DNA from 3 places in the Pediococcus sp. M21F004 genome. Region 1 is predicted to be linked to each of the others. Evidence: predicted binding sites of a transcription regulator. Region 1 holds the regulator's gene; each other region holds the start of a gene.
The links. Region 1 encodes HrcA, which represses chaperone genes, less so after heat shock. Its sites were predicted from a motif close to TTAGCACTCNNNNNNNNNGAGTGCTAA; they were not measured.

Region 2: groES (co-chaperone GroES) is a predicted target of HrcA. The motif match lies at 1,752-1,778, and genes of this name have one in related genera.
Region 3: ACLHK8_RS03345 (ATP-dependent Clp protease ATP-binding subunit) is a predicted target of HrcA. The motif match lies at 2,649-2,675, and genes of this name have one in related genera.

Annotation. Positions count from the first base shown of each region.
Region 1 is NZ_CP177314.1:322,240-326,533, reverse strand. It holds gene dnaK (molecular chaperone DnaK) at 1-454, opposite strand, end outside; gene grpE (nucleotide exchange factor GrpE) at 481-1,077, opposite strand; gene hrcA (heat-inducible transcriptional repressor HrcA) at 1,092-2,141, opposite strand; gene ribF (riboflavin biosynthesis protein RibF) at 2,239-3,186, opposite strand; gene truB (tRNA pseudouridine(55) synthase TruB) at 3,197-4,114, opposite strand; gene rbfA (30S ribosome-binding factor RbfA) at 4,225-4,294, opposite strand, start outside.
Region 2 is NZ_CP177314.1:1,864,490-1,868,783, reverse strand. It holds gene groL (chaperonin GroEL) at 1-1,395, opposite strand, end outside; gene groES (co-chaperone GroES) at 1,429-1,713, opposite strand; gene ACLHK8_RS09295 (CPBP family intramembrane glutamic endopeptidase) at 1,901-2,557, shown strand; gene ACLHK8_RS09290 (redox-sensing transcriptional repressor Rex) at 2,558-3,181, opposite strand; gene ACLHK8_RS09285 (ABC-F family ATP-binding cassette domain-containing protein) at 3,305-4,294, shown strand, end outside.
Region 3 is NZ_CP177314.1:630,975-635,268, forward strand. It holds gene ACLHK8_RS03325 (ISL3 family transposase) at 1-128, shown strand, start outside; gene ptsP (phosphoenolpyruvate--protein phosphotransferase) at 238-1,959, opposite strand; gene ACLHK8_RS03335 (phosphocarrier protein HPr) at 1,959-2,225, opposite strand; gene ACLHK8_RS03340 (hypothetical protein) at 2,389-2,586, opposite strand; gene ACLHK8_RS03345 (ATP-dependent Clp protease ATP-binding subunit) at 2,836-4,294, shown strand, end outside.

The DNA.
Region 1 (4,294 bases):
AAGCTGTTGGTTCGTTAATAATTCGTTCAACATCTAATCCAGCAATCTTACCAGCATCTTTAGTAGCTTGACGTTGAGAATCGTCAAAGTATGCAGGAACGGTAATAACAGCTTTTTCAACTGTGTCACCAAGATAGTCTTCTGCATAATGTTTTAAATATTCAAGAATCATTGCTGAAATTTCTTGAGGTGTGTATGATTTACCGTTTGCTGAAACGGTGTAGCCACTTTCGCCAATATGACGTTTGATGGAAACAATTGTATCAGGATTTGTAATTGCTTGTCGTTTTGCAACTTCCCCAACTTGTGTTTCACCATTCTTAAATGCAACCACTGAAGGTGTAGTACGGTTACCTTCTGGGTTTGTAATAATCTTTGGCTTGTCGCCTTCGAGCACTGCAACTGCAGAATTTGTGGTTCCTAAATCAATTCCAATAATTTTATTGCTTGCCATTTTTATTATCCCTCTTTATATATTTTTTATTGTGCCACGACAACCATTGCTGGTCGTAAAACACGGTCTTTTAACATATAACCTTTTTGTAAAACACTAACAATCTGGTCTGCTTCTTTACCATCTTCAACAGGCACTGTTTGGACTGCTTGATGAATTTGAGGATCAAAGGATTGGCCCTCAGCCTCAATCTCAGTCACGTTATTGTCTTTAAGCGCCTTACTCATATGATCATACACCATCTGGATTCCCTTTTTGAGCTGAACACCGCTCTCATCTGAAACCTCAATGGATAAAGCTCGTTCCAAGTTATCAATAACCGGAAGAATATCTTTGGCTAAATGTTGACCATCATATTTAACTAGGTTAGCCTGCTCTTTTTCGTTGCGCTTTTGAATATTAGCAATTTCAGCCTTAGCACGAATATATTGATCAGTTATAGCATCAACCTTACCAGTTAATTCACTAATCTGCGTTTGTAACTCTTCAATTTGTTTATTTGACTTGCCATGCTTTTTAGCTTTTTTTTCTGATTTAGTTGTTGTTTCTTTGGCTGGTTTAGACTTTTCGTTCGTCTCCTCTGCCGTTTTTTCAATTTCTTCAACTTTTTTATCTTCAGACACTACATTCACACCTCTCAAATATCATCAATATCGTGGTAATAATCTATTAATCGCTGCGCTAATTCTGTTCGAAACGCACCAACCAATCCAATCATTCTAGAATATGGCATACTAGTCGGGCCTAAGATCGCAATGACACCCTTACCATGCTGATCAACGTCATACGTGGCTGTAATCAGACTATAATTTTTCAACAAATTATTGGTAATTTCATTGCCAATTTGAACCTGGATATTCTGATCAAGTGATCCGCCTAATACATCAGCGAGATCTGTTGACCGTCCCATCAATGAATATAACGACCGAAGCGAACTTACATCAGGCTGCTTTGAAAAATCTAAAAGGTTCAAACGGCCACCAACAAAGAAACGTTCTGTAGCCGATTTCTTCAAAACATCTTCAAAGATATCTAAGAATCCATCTGGAGTTTCTATATATTTTCCGATTTGCATCGGAATATCTGTTTCCAGTCGTTTGAATACCTCACCTAATGTTAATCCCACTAGCTGATCATTAATAATTCGAATTACGGATTCTAACGCCTCTGGGTTAACGCTGCTAGGAACCTTAAACGTGCGATTTTGAACATCACCATTATCAGTAACCAAGATCGCCATCACCCGATGATTCCCAAGCGGAACTAATCGAAAGCCTTCAAGCTTAGCATCCTTAAGCTCCGGTTTCACTGTGAAAGCAGTATAACTAGTCAATTTAGAAAGCATATCTGCAGATTCAGCTACGATATCATCAATCTCTTGAAACTGTTGATTGAATGAAGAACGAATGCGACGTAAATCACTTGATTGAACCTTATCAGGCTTCAACAAATGATCCACATAATAACGGTACCCCTTAATTGAAGGCACCCGTCCAGAAGAAGAATGTGTCTTTTTAAGCAAACCTTTTTCTTCTAATGTTGCCATTTCGTTTCGAATCGTTGCCGAACTAACGTGGATCGGTAATTGACTAACCAATGCTTTTGAGCCAACCGGTTGCCCATCGTCCGTGTATATTTGAACGATTGCTTTTAAAATCAGTAACTCTCTATCTGTCAGCAAAACCATCACCTCTTTTAGCACTTAGCACATTGGAGTGCTAAGACACTATTAAAGATACCAAATGTTTTTCTAAAAGTCAACAATAGTCAAACATTTTTTTGCATTATATAGTCAAATTCGCAAAATACTGCCGAATATTCTTTTCGTCTGCCTTTAATTGATCGATTAATCCCTCTGCACCGTCAAATTTAATTTCACCACGAACATAGTGATACCAATCAACCCGAACCATTTCTCCATAAATCTCCTGGTCAAAATCAAAAATATTAATTTCTAACGTGATTGGACGATGTTCACCAAAAGTAACGTTGCGCCCAACCGATGCCATGCCTAAATACCATTTAGATCCGATTTTGATTCGGACGGCGTAAATCCCGATCCCAGGAATCCTAGCTTTAGGATCGGATAAGATATTAGCAGTTGGAAACCCTAATGTGCGACCACGAGCTTCGCCATGAACCACTAAGCCACTAGTTTGGTAGATGTACCCAAGAAATAGGTTGGCGTGATCTACATCACCTTGTTTTAAATCTGTTCTGATTCGCGTTGAGCTCACTTTTTCACCGTCTAAGAGAAATTCTGGAACAGTCACAATTTCAAATCTGTTTTTAGCATACGTTGATAAATGCGCCATATCGGCAATTTTGCGGGGGCCATAAGTATAATCAAAGCCGGCCACAATCACCTGAGCGCAAAGGTCAACCATATACTGGTCGACAAAATCCTGAGGGGTCAAATTGGCCAGCTTAGATGTAAAACTCACCACATATAGTAAATCTACCCCAAATTTCTGCATTAATTCGGCCTTTCGCTTAACCGAGCTTAAATACAGTGTGCCGTCTAACTCTGGCTTTGGAAACACAACAGACGGGTGGTGATCAAACGTCATAGCTGCAAGAGGTAACTTCCGTTGATCAGCTACTTTTCGAGCCTGTTTCAATACAGCTTGATGTCCTAGATGCACACCACCGAAAAATCCCATTGCCATAACGACTTTATCATCCGTAATTTGGTTAACGTCATACGGATGATGTAAATAAATGATTTTCATACAAATTCTCCTATTCCGTTAGCAGCATAGTTAATGGCCGATATGCTGCCCTTTCTTGATCATATTGATATAAAGCCTGAACTCGATCTGCATGCGTTAAGACAAGCACTGGTTCCGCATCTTTTGGTTGATCAAAATTGCTACGTTTTAAAACTGCCCCATTTTGAACTCTGGTCCATAAGTCTTCATTTAATGCAAAGTGGGGATATTTTTCCAAAGCATGATCTAGCGGTGTTAACAAAGTTTCAATAGTTCCATTTTCAACCGCTTCTTCTAGTTTTGAGAAAGTAATCGTATCTTCAATTTGAAAACCCCCACTTTGAGTTCTCGTTAATTGAGACATAACGGCTGGAACACCAAGTTTTCTCCCCAAATCGACTGCTAGGGTCCGTACATAAGTTCCTTTGCTGCATTGGACTTTAAAATTAATAGTTTGAGTTCCTTTTTGAGGGTCAAATTTGGGATCACCGATCCGCTCAAAGGATTTAATCGTTACTTTTCTTGCCGGCCTGTCTATTTCGATGCCTTCCCGAGCATATTCGTATAATTTTTTTCCGTTAATCTTTATAGCCGAATACATGGGAGGAATTTGCGTTATCTCGCCGGTCAAACTGAACATTGCCTCATCAATTTCACCATCTAAAAAAGCTTGGGTTATTGTTTGTTGTTCGACGATATCCCCATCAAGATCCTCGGTAGTCGTGGAAAATCCCAATGTGACGGATCCCTCATAAACTTTTCCTGAAGCCATCAAATAAGGGACAACCTTAGTGGCTTTCCCCACGCAAATTGGTAAAACACCATCTACATTAGGATCTAGAGTCCCACTGTGTCCAACTTTTTTTTGGTGTAAGATACCACGAATTTTGGATACACAATCAAAACTTGTCATACCACGTGGTTTGTACAAAGGAACAATTCCATTCATGTAAATGCCTCCTATTTTTCCTGTTAAATTATATCATAGATGGATAAATGACGATAAAAAAAGAATGGTCATTAAAATTCTGACCATTCTTTTGCGTAATAAATAGAAAACTATTCTTTTGTATTAAGTTTATTGATCAATTGATCGATTCGGCTACCATATTGAACAGATGCATCACGT
Region 2 (4,294 bases), 550 kb from region 1:
GTTTTCTACGATTACTGAACCTTCAGCACCCGCATTTTTTGCGATCTGACGAACAGGTTCTTCAAGAGCACGTTTTACAATGTTGATACCAGTTTGTTCATCGCCTTCTGCTTTAAGGTCAGCAATAGAAGGAATGACATTAACTAATGCTGTTCCACCACCGGAAACAAAGCCTTCTTCAACAGCAGCACGTGTTGCATTCAAAGCATCTTCAATTCGATACTTCTTTTCTTTCAATTCAGTTTCTGTTGCAGCACCAACTCTAACAACAGCAACACCGCCAGCTAATTTAGCTAAACGTTCTTGCAATTTTTCTTTGTCAAAGTCTGAAGTTGTTTCAGAAATCTGTTGTCTGAGTGTCGCAACTCGTTCTGAGATTTGGTCTTTATTACCAGCACCTTCAACGATTGTTGTATCGTCTTTTGTAACTGTAACCTTGTTAGCTTGGCCTAATTGATCAATTGTGGCATCTTTTAAGTTCAAACCTAAATCATCTGTGATGACTGTTCCGCCTGTCAAGGTTGCGATATCTTCAAGTTGGGCTTTACGACGATCGCCAAAACCAGGTGCTTTAACAGCCACAACGTTGAATGTACCACGCATCTTGTTCAAAACAAGGGTTGGCAAAGCTTCACCAGTAATATCATCGGCAATAATTAACAATGAACGACTTTGTTCTACAACTGATTGAAGTAATGGCAAAATATCTTGAATATTACCAATTTTCTTATCAGTAATTAAAATGTATGGATTGTCTAAATCAGCTTCCATTTTGTCGTTGTCAGTAACCATGTATTGTGACATATAGCCACGATCGAATTGCATTCCTTCAACAACATCAAGTGTTGTATCCACACCACGTGACTCTTCGATTGTAATGACGCCATCATTACCAACTTTTTCCATTGCATCAGCGATTAGTTGGCCAACTTCTTCGTTTGCAGCTGAGATAGAAGCAACTTGGGCAATATCATCTTTTGTTTTAACTTCATGAGACATCTTGTGTAAGCCTTCAACAGCGGCTTTTGTTGCGCGTTCAATTCCGCGACGGATACCAACTGGATTTGCACCGGCAGTAACGTTCTTCATACCTTCATTTACAATTGCTTGTGTTAAAACAGTTGCAGTGGTTGTTCCGTCACCAGCAATATCGTTAGTTTTTGAAGCAACTTCAGAAACTAACTTAGCACCCATATTTTCAAAATGGTCTTCAAGATCAATTGACTTAGCAATTGTCACACCATCATTTGTAATTGTAGGCGAACCATATGATTGTTCCAAAACAACGTTACGACCTTTTGGACCAATTGTTGATTTAACTGTGTCAGCTAATTTGTCGACACCTTTTAACATTTTTGTTCTTGCATCTTCGGAAAATTTAATTTCTTTTGCCATAAAATTTTCACCTCATTGAATTTATTTTTTTAATTAGTCAGTAATTGCAACGATATCTTTTTCGTGCAAAACCAAATATTTTTTGTCTTCGTATGAAACTTCGGTACCTGCATACTTGTCAAAAATAACGGTGTCACCTGTCTTAACAGCGGGGGCAACTTTTTCTCCGTTATCTAATACGCGTCCTTCACCCACAGCAATAACTTTACCGCTTTGTGATTTTTCCTTAGCATTACTTGCAAGGACAATTCCACCAACGGTTTGTTCTTCTTCTTCCTGTGCTTCTAATATCACGCGATCTCCTAATGGTTTTAACAATATGAATCCCTCCATTTATTTTATACTTTTTACTGTTTTTAGCACTCTTGACGTTCAAGTGCTAACAACAATATTTACTATATCATTCTCCCCACAGAATGCAAGTATTTTACTGACCTTTTTTGACAAATAAATTCAAGTATCTTGCAAAAATGCTATACTATAGGAACAAATATGAGGTGAGCAAATGAAATTAGAAAAGAAATCCATCTATATATTAATTACGTATTTAATCGTTTATTTGTTGCCCGGTGTCTTAAATAGTTTCTTTAAATTAACACACATGGAAATTTTTAACATTCAAATTGTTGACTATTTAATCGGTGCTTGCTTGTTAGGCTATTTTGCCTTTCATAACATGCCGACTAATCTGCCTGAAAAAAAGCGCCGTTCTGTGGGCCAAACCATTTTGTGGGGTGTTTTAGGATTCATCGTGGTCATTATTCTCCAATCGGTAATTTTACGCCTGACCATTCAAACGGGTGGCAATGCTAATTCTCAAAATACGAGCGCCCTTTTATCAATTGTAAAGAGCTATCCCATTTATGCTTTGGTTATTATTGTGGCAGCCCCAATTATGGAAGAAATTGTTTTTCGCAAAGTACTTTTCGGCAATCTTGCCAATCTGCTAAGTTTCATTAATCCTAAAATTGCCCAGTTGCTTACCGCCTTTATTTCTAGTGGCTTGTTCGCCTTAGCACATTCAGACGGCCATTTAATTCTATACGCCGCAATTGGCCTCTGGTTTTCGTGGCTCTACCATCATACCGGCCGTATTCAAACTTCAATGATGGCGCATATTTTAATGAACTCGTTAGTTGTATTGCCAATATTAGGCTTGTAACTAATCATGCCGAATTGCATAGATTAGTGATTGCAGCTCATTGGTCAGATCAATATTTTGAATTCGGACCTCCGCCGGCACTGAAACGCGAACCGTTGTAAAATTCATGATGCCTTTAATTCCGGATTGCACGAGTTCATCAGTAACTTTTTGGGCAATAGCTGCCGGAATAGTAATAATGGCAATTTTAATTTGTTGTTCCTGCAGCTGTTCTCGTAACTGGGCCATTCCATATACAGGAACGTTACTTTGCACGGAACCAATCATGGTCGGATCAATGTCAAAGGCAGCACCGATTCGGACATTACTGTTTTTATGAAAATTGAAATTCAACAGGGCATGCCCTAAGTTTCCAACCCCAATCAATGCGACATTAGTGAGTGTGTCTTGATCAAGAATTTTTTTGAAAAAATCAATTAATTTGTGGACATCATACCCATACCCACGTTTCCCTAATGTACCAAAATAAGAGAAATCGCGGCGAATGGTTGCCGCATCAACTTGAATCGCTTCAGCTAGCTCAGTTGAAGAAACCCGTAGTTTATTTGCATTTAATAAATTATTTAAATAGCGATAATATAAAGGTAACCGTTTGGCAGTAGCTTCCGGAATTTTGGTTTCCATTTTGAACCTCCAATAAACTTTGTGAATAATTAACAAAGTTAGTTTACCACTTCCCTCACTGGGAACCAAGAACCACCCAAACTTAGATATTTTATAAACTGATTTACGAAAGGACAAAAGATTGTGATTTTACTACAAGCCCAAAATGTCAGCCGAGAATTTAATGGAGAGCGGTTGTTCTCACAGATCACTTTTGATATTCAGGAACAAGATCGCATTGGTCTTGTCGGTCGAAATGGGGCCGGTAAAACAACGCTTCTCAAAATGTTAATTGGTCAAACACAACCTGATGAAGGTCAGATCATTACCAAAAAAGACCTTTCGATTGGTTATCTTGCCCAAAATCAAGGCTTAAATACGGATAATACCGTCTGGAATGAATTATTAACCGTTTTTGCTGACGTTATTGCTTTAGAACAAGAAATTCATCAGCTCGAAAGCCAATTAGGCGATCCTGAAATCATCGCTAACTCCGAAAAGTTTAAGTCTTTATCTAATTTGTACGATCAAAAACAGCAGACCTTTAAAACCAAAAACGGTTTTGGTTATCAAGCAGAAATTCGTGGTGTCCTTAACGGTTTTAGTTTTGGTGAAGAATTTTATGACCGCTCAGTTAACTCCCTATCTGGGGGCCAAAAAACTAAATTAGCTTTGGCGAAATTGCTGTTGGAACAACATGACCTCCTTGTGTTAGATGAGCCTACCAATCATTTGGATATGGACACTTTGGCTTGGCTAGAAAAATACATTAAGTCATACAAAGGCGCATTGTTAATTGTGTCACATGATCGCTACTTTCTAGATCATGTAGTTTCAAGAGTTCTTGACTTAGATCAGCACACGCTATTTCCTTACACTGGAAATTATTCGGATTATATCGACAAGAAAGCTGCTCGTCTCAAAAGTGAATGGAAAACTTACGAAAAACAACAAACTCAGATTGATAAACTTCAAGATTTTGTTAATAAAAATATTGTCCGTGCTTCAACCACTAAACGCGCTCAGAGTAGGCGCAAGCAGCTCGAAAAAATGACCGTCCTGGAACGACCCAATACAGATGATGCTGAAATGCATTTCCATTTTGCGGCAAAACAGTCTAGTGGTAATGTCGTT
Region 3 (4,294 bases), 310 kb from region 1:
ATAGAATGATTAAGCAAATTCAAAGAACTGCCTTCGGTTTCCGAAATTATCACCACTTAGTTTCAAGAGTTAAATTACAACAAATGAGAACCAAACCAAACAAAAAGACACTGTTAGAAGTTGCATAACTTCTAACAGTGTCCCAAATTCATCTATCAACAGGATTTGACAAAGAGCCGCAAAAAATCTCTCAGGATATGTATCATCCTAAGAGATTTTAAGTAAAATTAATTTCAGTTATTTAACTGCATCATTAACGAGTTTGATAACATCGTCGTTAGTTTCTGCTTCAGTAACTGCTTTATCAGCTAACTTCTTCATTTCTTTGGTGTCTAAGCGTTTCATCAATGAACGAGTCTTCAAAACTGAAGTTGCACTCATTGAGAATTCATCCAAACCAAGACCCATTAAAATTGGAACAGCTGTTTGATCTCCAGCCATTTCACCACACATACCAGTCCATTTACCTTCTGCATGAGAAGCATCAATTGTACGTTTGATTAAACGTAACAATGATGGATTATATGGTTGATATAGGTATGAAACTTTTTCGTTACCACGATCAGCAGCAAATGAATACTGAATCAAATCGTTGGTACCAATACTGAAGAAGTCAACATACTTAGCTAACTTATCTGCAATAATTGCAGCAGCTGGGATTTCCATCATCATACCAACTTGGATTTCATCACCGATCTTAGTACCAGCTTTAACCATCTTTTGTTTTTCATCTTCAAAGATAGCTTTAGCTTTCTTAAATTCAGCAACGGTTGCGATCATTGGGAACATGATAGCAAGCTTTCCGTATGCAGAAGCCCGCAATAATGCGCGTAACTGGGTACGGAACAAGTCTGTACGATCAAGACTGATCCGAATTGCTCGGTAGCCCAAGAACGGGTTCATTTCTTCTGGAAGTGGCAAGTATGGTAACTGCTTGTCTCCACCAATATCCATTGTCCGAACAACAACCTGTTTGCCCTTCATGCCTTCAACAACGGCTTTGTATGCCTTAAACTGATCATCTTCACTTGGAAGCTCACTGGCATCCATGTATAAGAATTCAGAACGGAACAAGCCGACTACTTCAGCACCATTATCGACAACTCCCTTAATATCATCTGGAGTACCAATATTAGCTGCTAAATCAAAGTGAACGCCATCTTTTGACAAAGTCTTTTCGTCACGAAGTTTGTACCATTCAGCTTTTTGTGCCAAGAATCCTTTTTGCATAAGTTCATACTTAGAAACTTGGTCAGCATCAGGTTCAACAATTGCGACACCGTGAATTCCGTCAATAACGACATTTTCTCCGGATTTAATTTCTGTTGTAGCTTTTTCACTACCAACAACTGCAGGAATTTCAAGTGTTCGAGACATAATTGCTGAATGCGAAGTTCTTCCACCAATATCAGTAATAAAGCCTTTGACATACTTGCGATCCAATTGTGCAGTATCACTTGGAGTCAAATCGTGCGCTACAATAACCACTTCAGAGTTAATCAGGGCTGGATTTGGTAATTCAACACCTAATAAATGACTCATTACACGTTTTGTGACGTCACGGATATCTCCGGCACGTTCTTGCATGTATTGGTTATCAGTCATAGCTTCAAATGTTTCAATAAAGCCATCTGTTACATCTTTTAATGCTTGTTCTGCATTTACAGAATCATTCTTGATCTTATCTTCAATATTCCCAATTAATTCAGGATCGGAGAGAATCGTAATATGTGCTTCAAAAACCTCGGCTTCATCCTCTCCAAGATTCTCAGAAGCCTTACTTTTGATTAACTCTAATTCTGATTTAGATGCGTCCAAAGCGGCATTAAGTCGTTTGATTTCAGCATCTGGATCATCAATTGTTTTCTTATCAAATGACAGATCAGGGTCGACAAGCATGTAAGCTTTCGCAATTGCAACACCATCACTGGCAGCAATTCCCTTCAATTCTTTTGTCATTAGTCAGAAAGTCCTTCCTTTTTCATTGTATCTGCGAGTGCTTCAATTGCTTCTTTTTCGTCGTCGCCATCGGCAGAAACTGTTACATCAGCATTCTGGCCAACACCTAATGACATTACACCCATAATAGACTTCAAATTAACTGATTTGTCTTTGTAAGTTAACTTAACGTCTGCGTTAAATTTGCTAGCTGCCTGTACTAATAAAGTAGCTGGACGAGCATGAATACCTGTTTCTGCAATAATATGAAAGTCGCGTGTTTCCATTATAAATCGATCTCCTTTAATATATATATAATTTGGTAAGGGCTTTCTTTTAATAGTAAAAAATAAATAACCATTTATTCTACTAACAAATAATCAGCCTTTCCCATTGATTTTAGCAATTTCTCTAAATTATTACAAGCCCTTTCACGAAATTAAAAGAAAATTAAGATTTACCGTTTTCATCACTTTCAAAATGGTAAACCACTTTTCCGTTTCTCTGAGCTTGACCAATAATTCTTTTTCGTTGTTCATACTTCATATAAATAGGTTGAAAATCGGGAAACTCATCCGATTCAACTATTAATTCCTTGATGCTTCCCTGACGCAGCTGCTCTAATAAATTTGAAAAGTCGCGTGCCATTTAATCACCTACCCTTTTTTGGATAATTTTAGTTTAGTTGATTTCATAAAAAAGTTCAAACATTGGCACTCTAATTATGAAAGTGCTAATATAGCTTTGTGACCAGCGCATTGGCTGATTATCCGATTCTAGCAGGCTAAATTTTAGAAAACAAATTGCTTGCACAAATTAGTATGCGAGGTATAATGTGTTCATGGTCAAAGTTGGTCAAACTTTTTAAGCTTTGATTTTTCGAAAGGAGACGGCAAGATGCTTTGTCAAAATTGTCATAAAAATGAAGCAACGATTCATCTGCACGTTAATGTGAATGGACAACAGCGGCAGATTGATCTTTGTCAAAATTGCTATCAACTTCTAAAACAACAAGAAGGCAATAATTTTGGAAATGGAGGTGCTACGAATATGGCACAAGACCCATTTGGATTTGGAAATCTAGACGACATTTTCCGTGCTATGCAAAATGGTAACGTTGAAAATGCGCAAAACTTTAGTCAACAGGTTCCCCCTACTCAACCTAGTGGCCCCACTGATAATAATGGTGGTCGCCAAAATGGCCAAGGTGGTCTGTTAGCTCAGTACGGCTTAAATCTGACTGATCTAGCAAAACAAGGGAAAATTGATCCTGTTATTGGACGCGATACAGAAATTTCAAGGGTTATTGAAATACTGAACCGTCGTACCAAAAACAATCCAGTTTTAATTGGTGAAGCCGGTGTTGGTAAAACAGCAGTTGTTGAGGGCCTAGCTGAAAAGATTGTGGCTGGTGATGTTCCTCAAAAATTGATTAACAAACAAATTATTCGTTTAGACGTTGTTTCACTTGTTCAAGGAACTGGAATTAGAGGACAGTTTGAACAACGGATGCAACAACTTATGAAAGAAGTTCAAAAGAATAAGGACGCCATCGTCTTTATTGATGAAATTCATGAAATTGTTGGTGCTGGTAACGCTGAAGGTGGCATGGACGCAGGTAACGTTTTGAAACCCGCTCTTGCCCGTGGCGATTTCCAACTTGTTGGTGCAACAACTTTAAATGAATACCGTGATATTGAAAAAGATGCTGCTCTTGCCCGTCGTTTGCAACCTGTTCAAGTCGACGAACCTAGTGTGGAAGCTTCCATCAAGATTTTAAAGGGTATTCAAAAGAAATACGAAGATTATCACCATGTTCACTACACAGATAAAGCAATTGAGGCGGCAGCCAAATTGTCAAAACGCTACATTCAGGATCGTTTCTTACCTGATAAGGCAATCGACCTGCTTGATGAAACAGGTTCTAAGAAAAATTTGACAATTAATACGGTTGATCCAAATACTATTCAGCAAAAGATTGATAATGCCGAAAAATACAAGCAAGATGCAACTAAAGCTGAAGATTATGAAAAAGCCGCTTATTATCGTGACCAAATCAATAAATTAGAAAAAACCAAGTCTGGTGCAGCTAACCAAAACGAAATTCCTACTGTAACCGATAAAGATATGGAACAAATTATTGAAGAAAAAACTAGTATCCCGGTTGGTGAACTCCAAAAACGGGAACAAGAGCAGCTTCAAAACCTTGGTAAAGATTTGAACTCCAAAGTTATTGGTCAAAGCGAAGCCGTGAACAAAATTGCTCGAGCAATTCGGCGAAATCGAATTGGGCTAAATGGCACTGGCCGACCAATTGGGTCTTTCTTATTCGTTGGTCCTACCGGAGTTGGTAAAA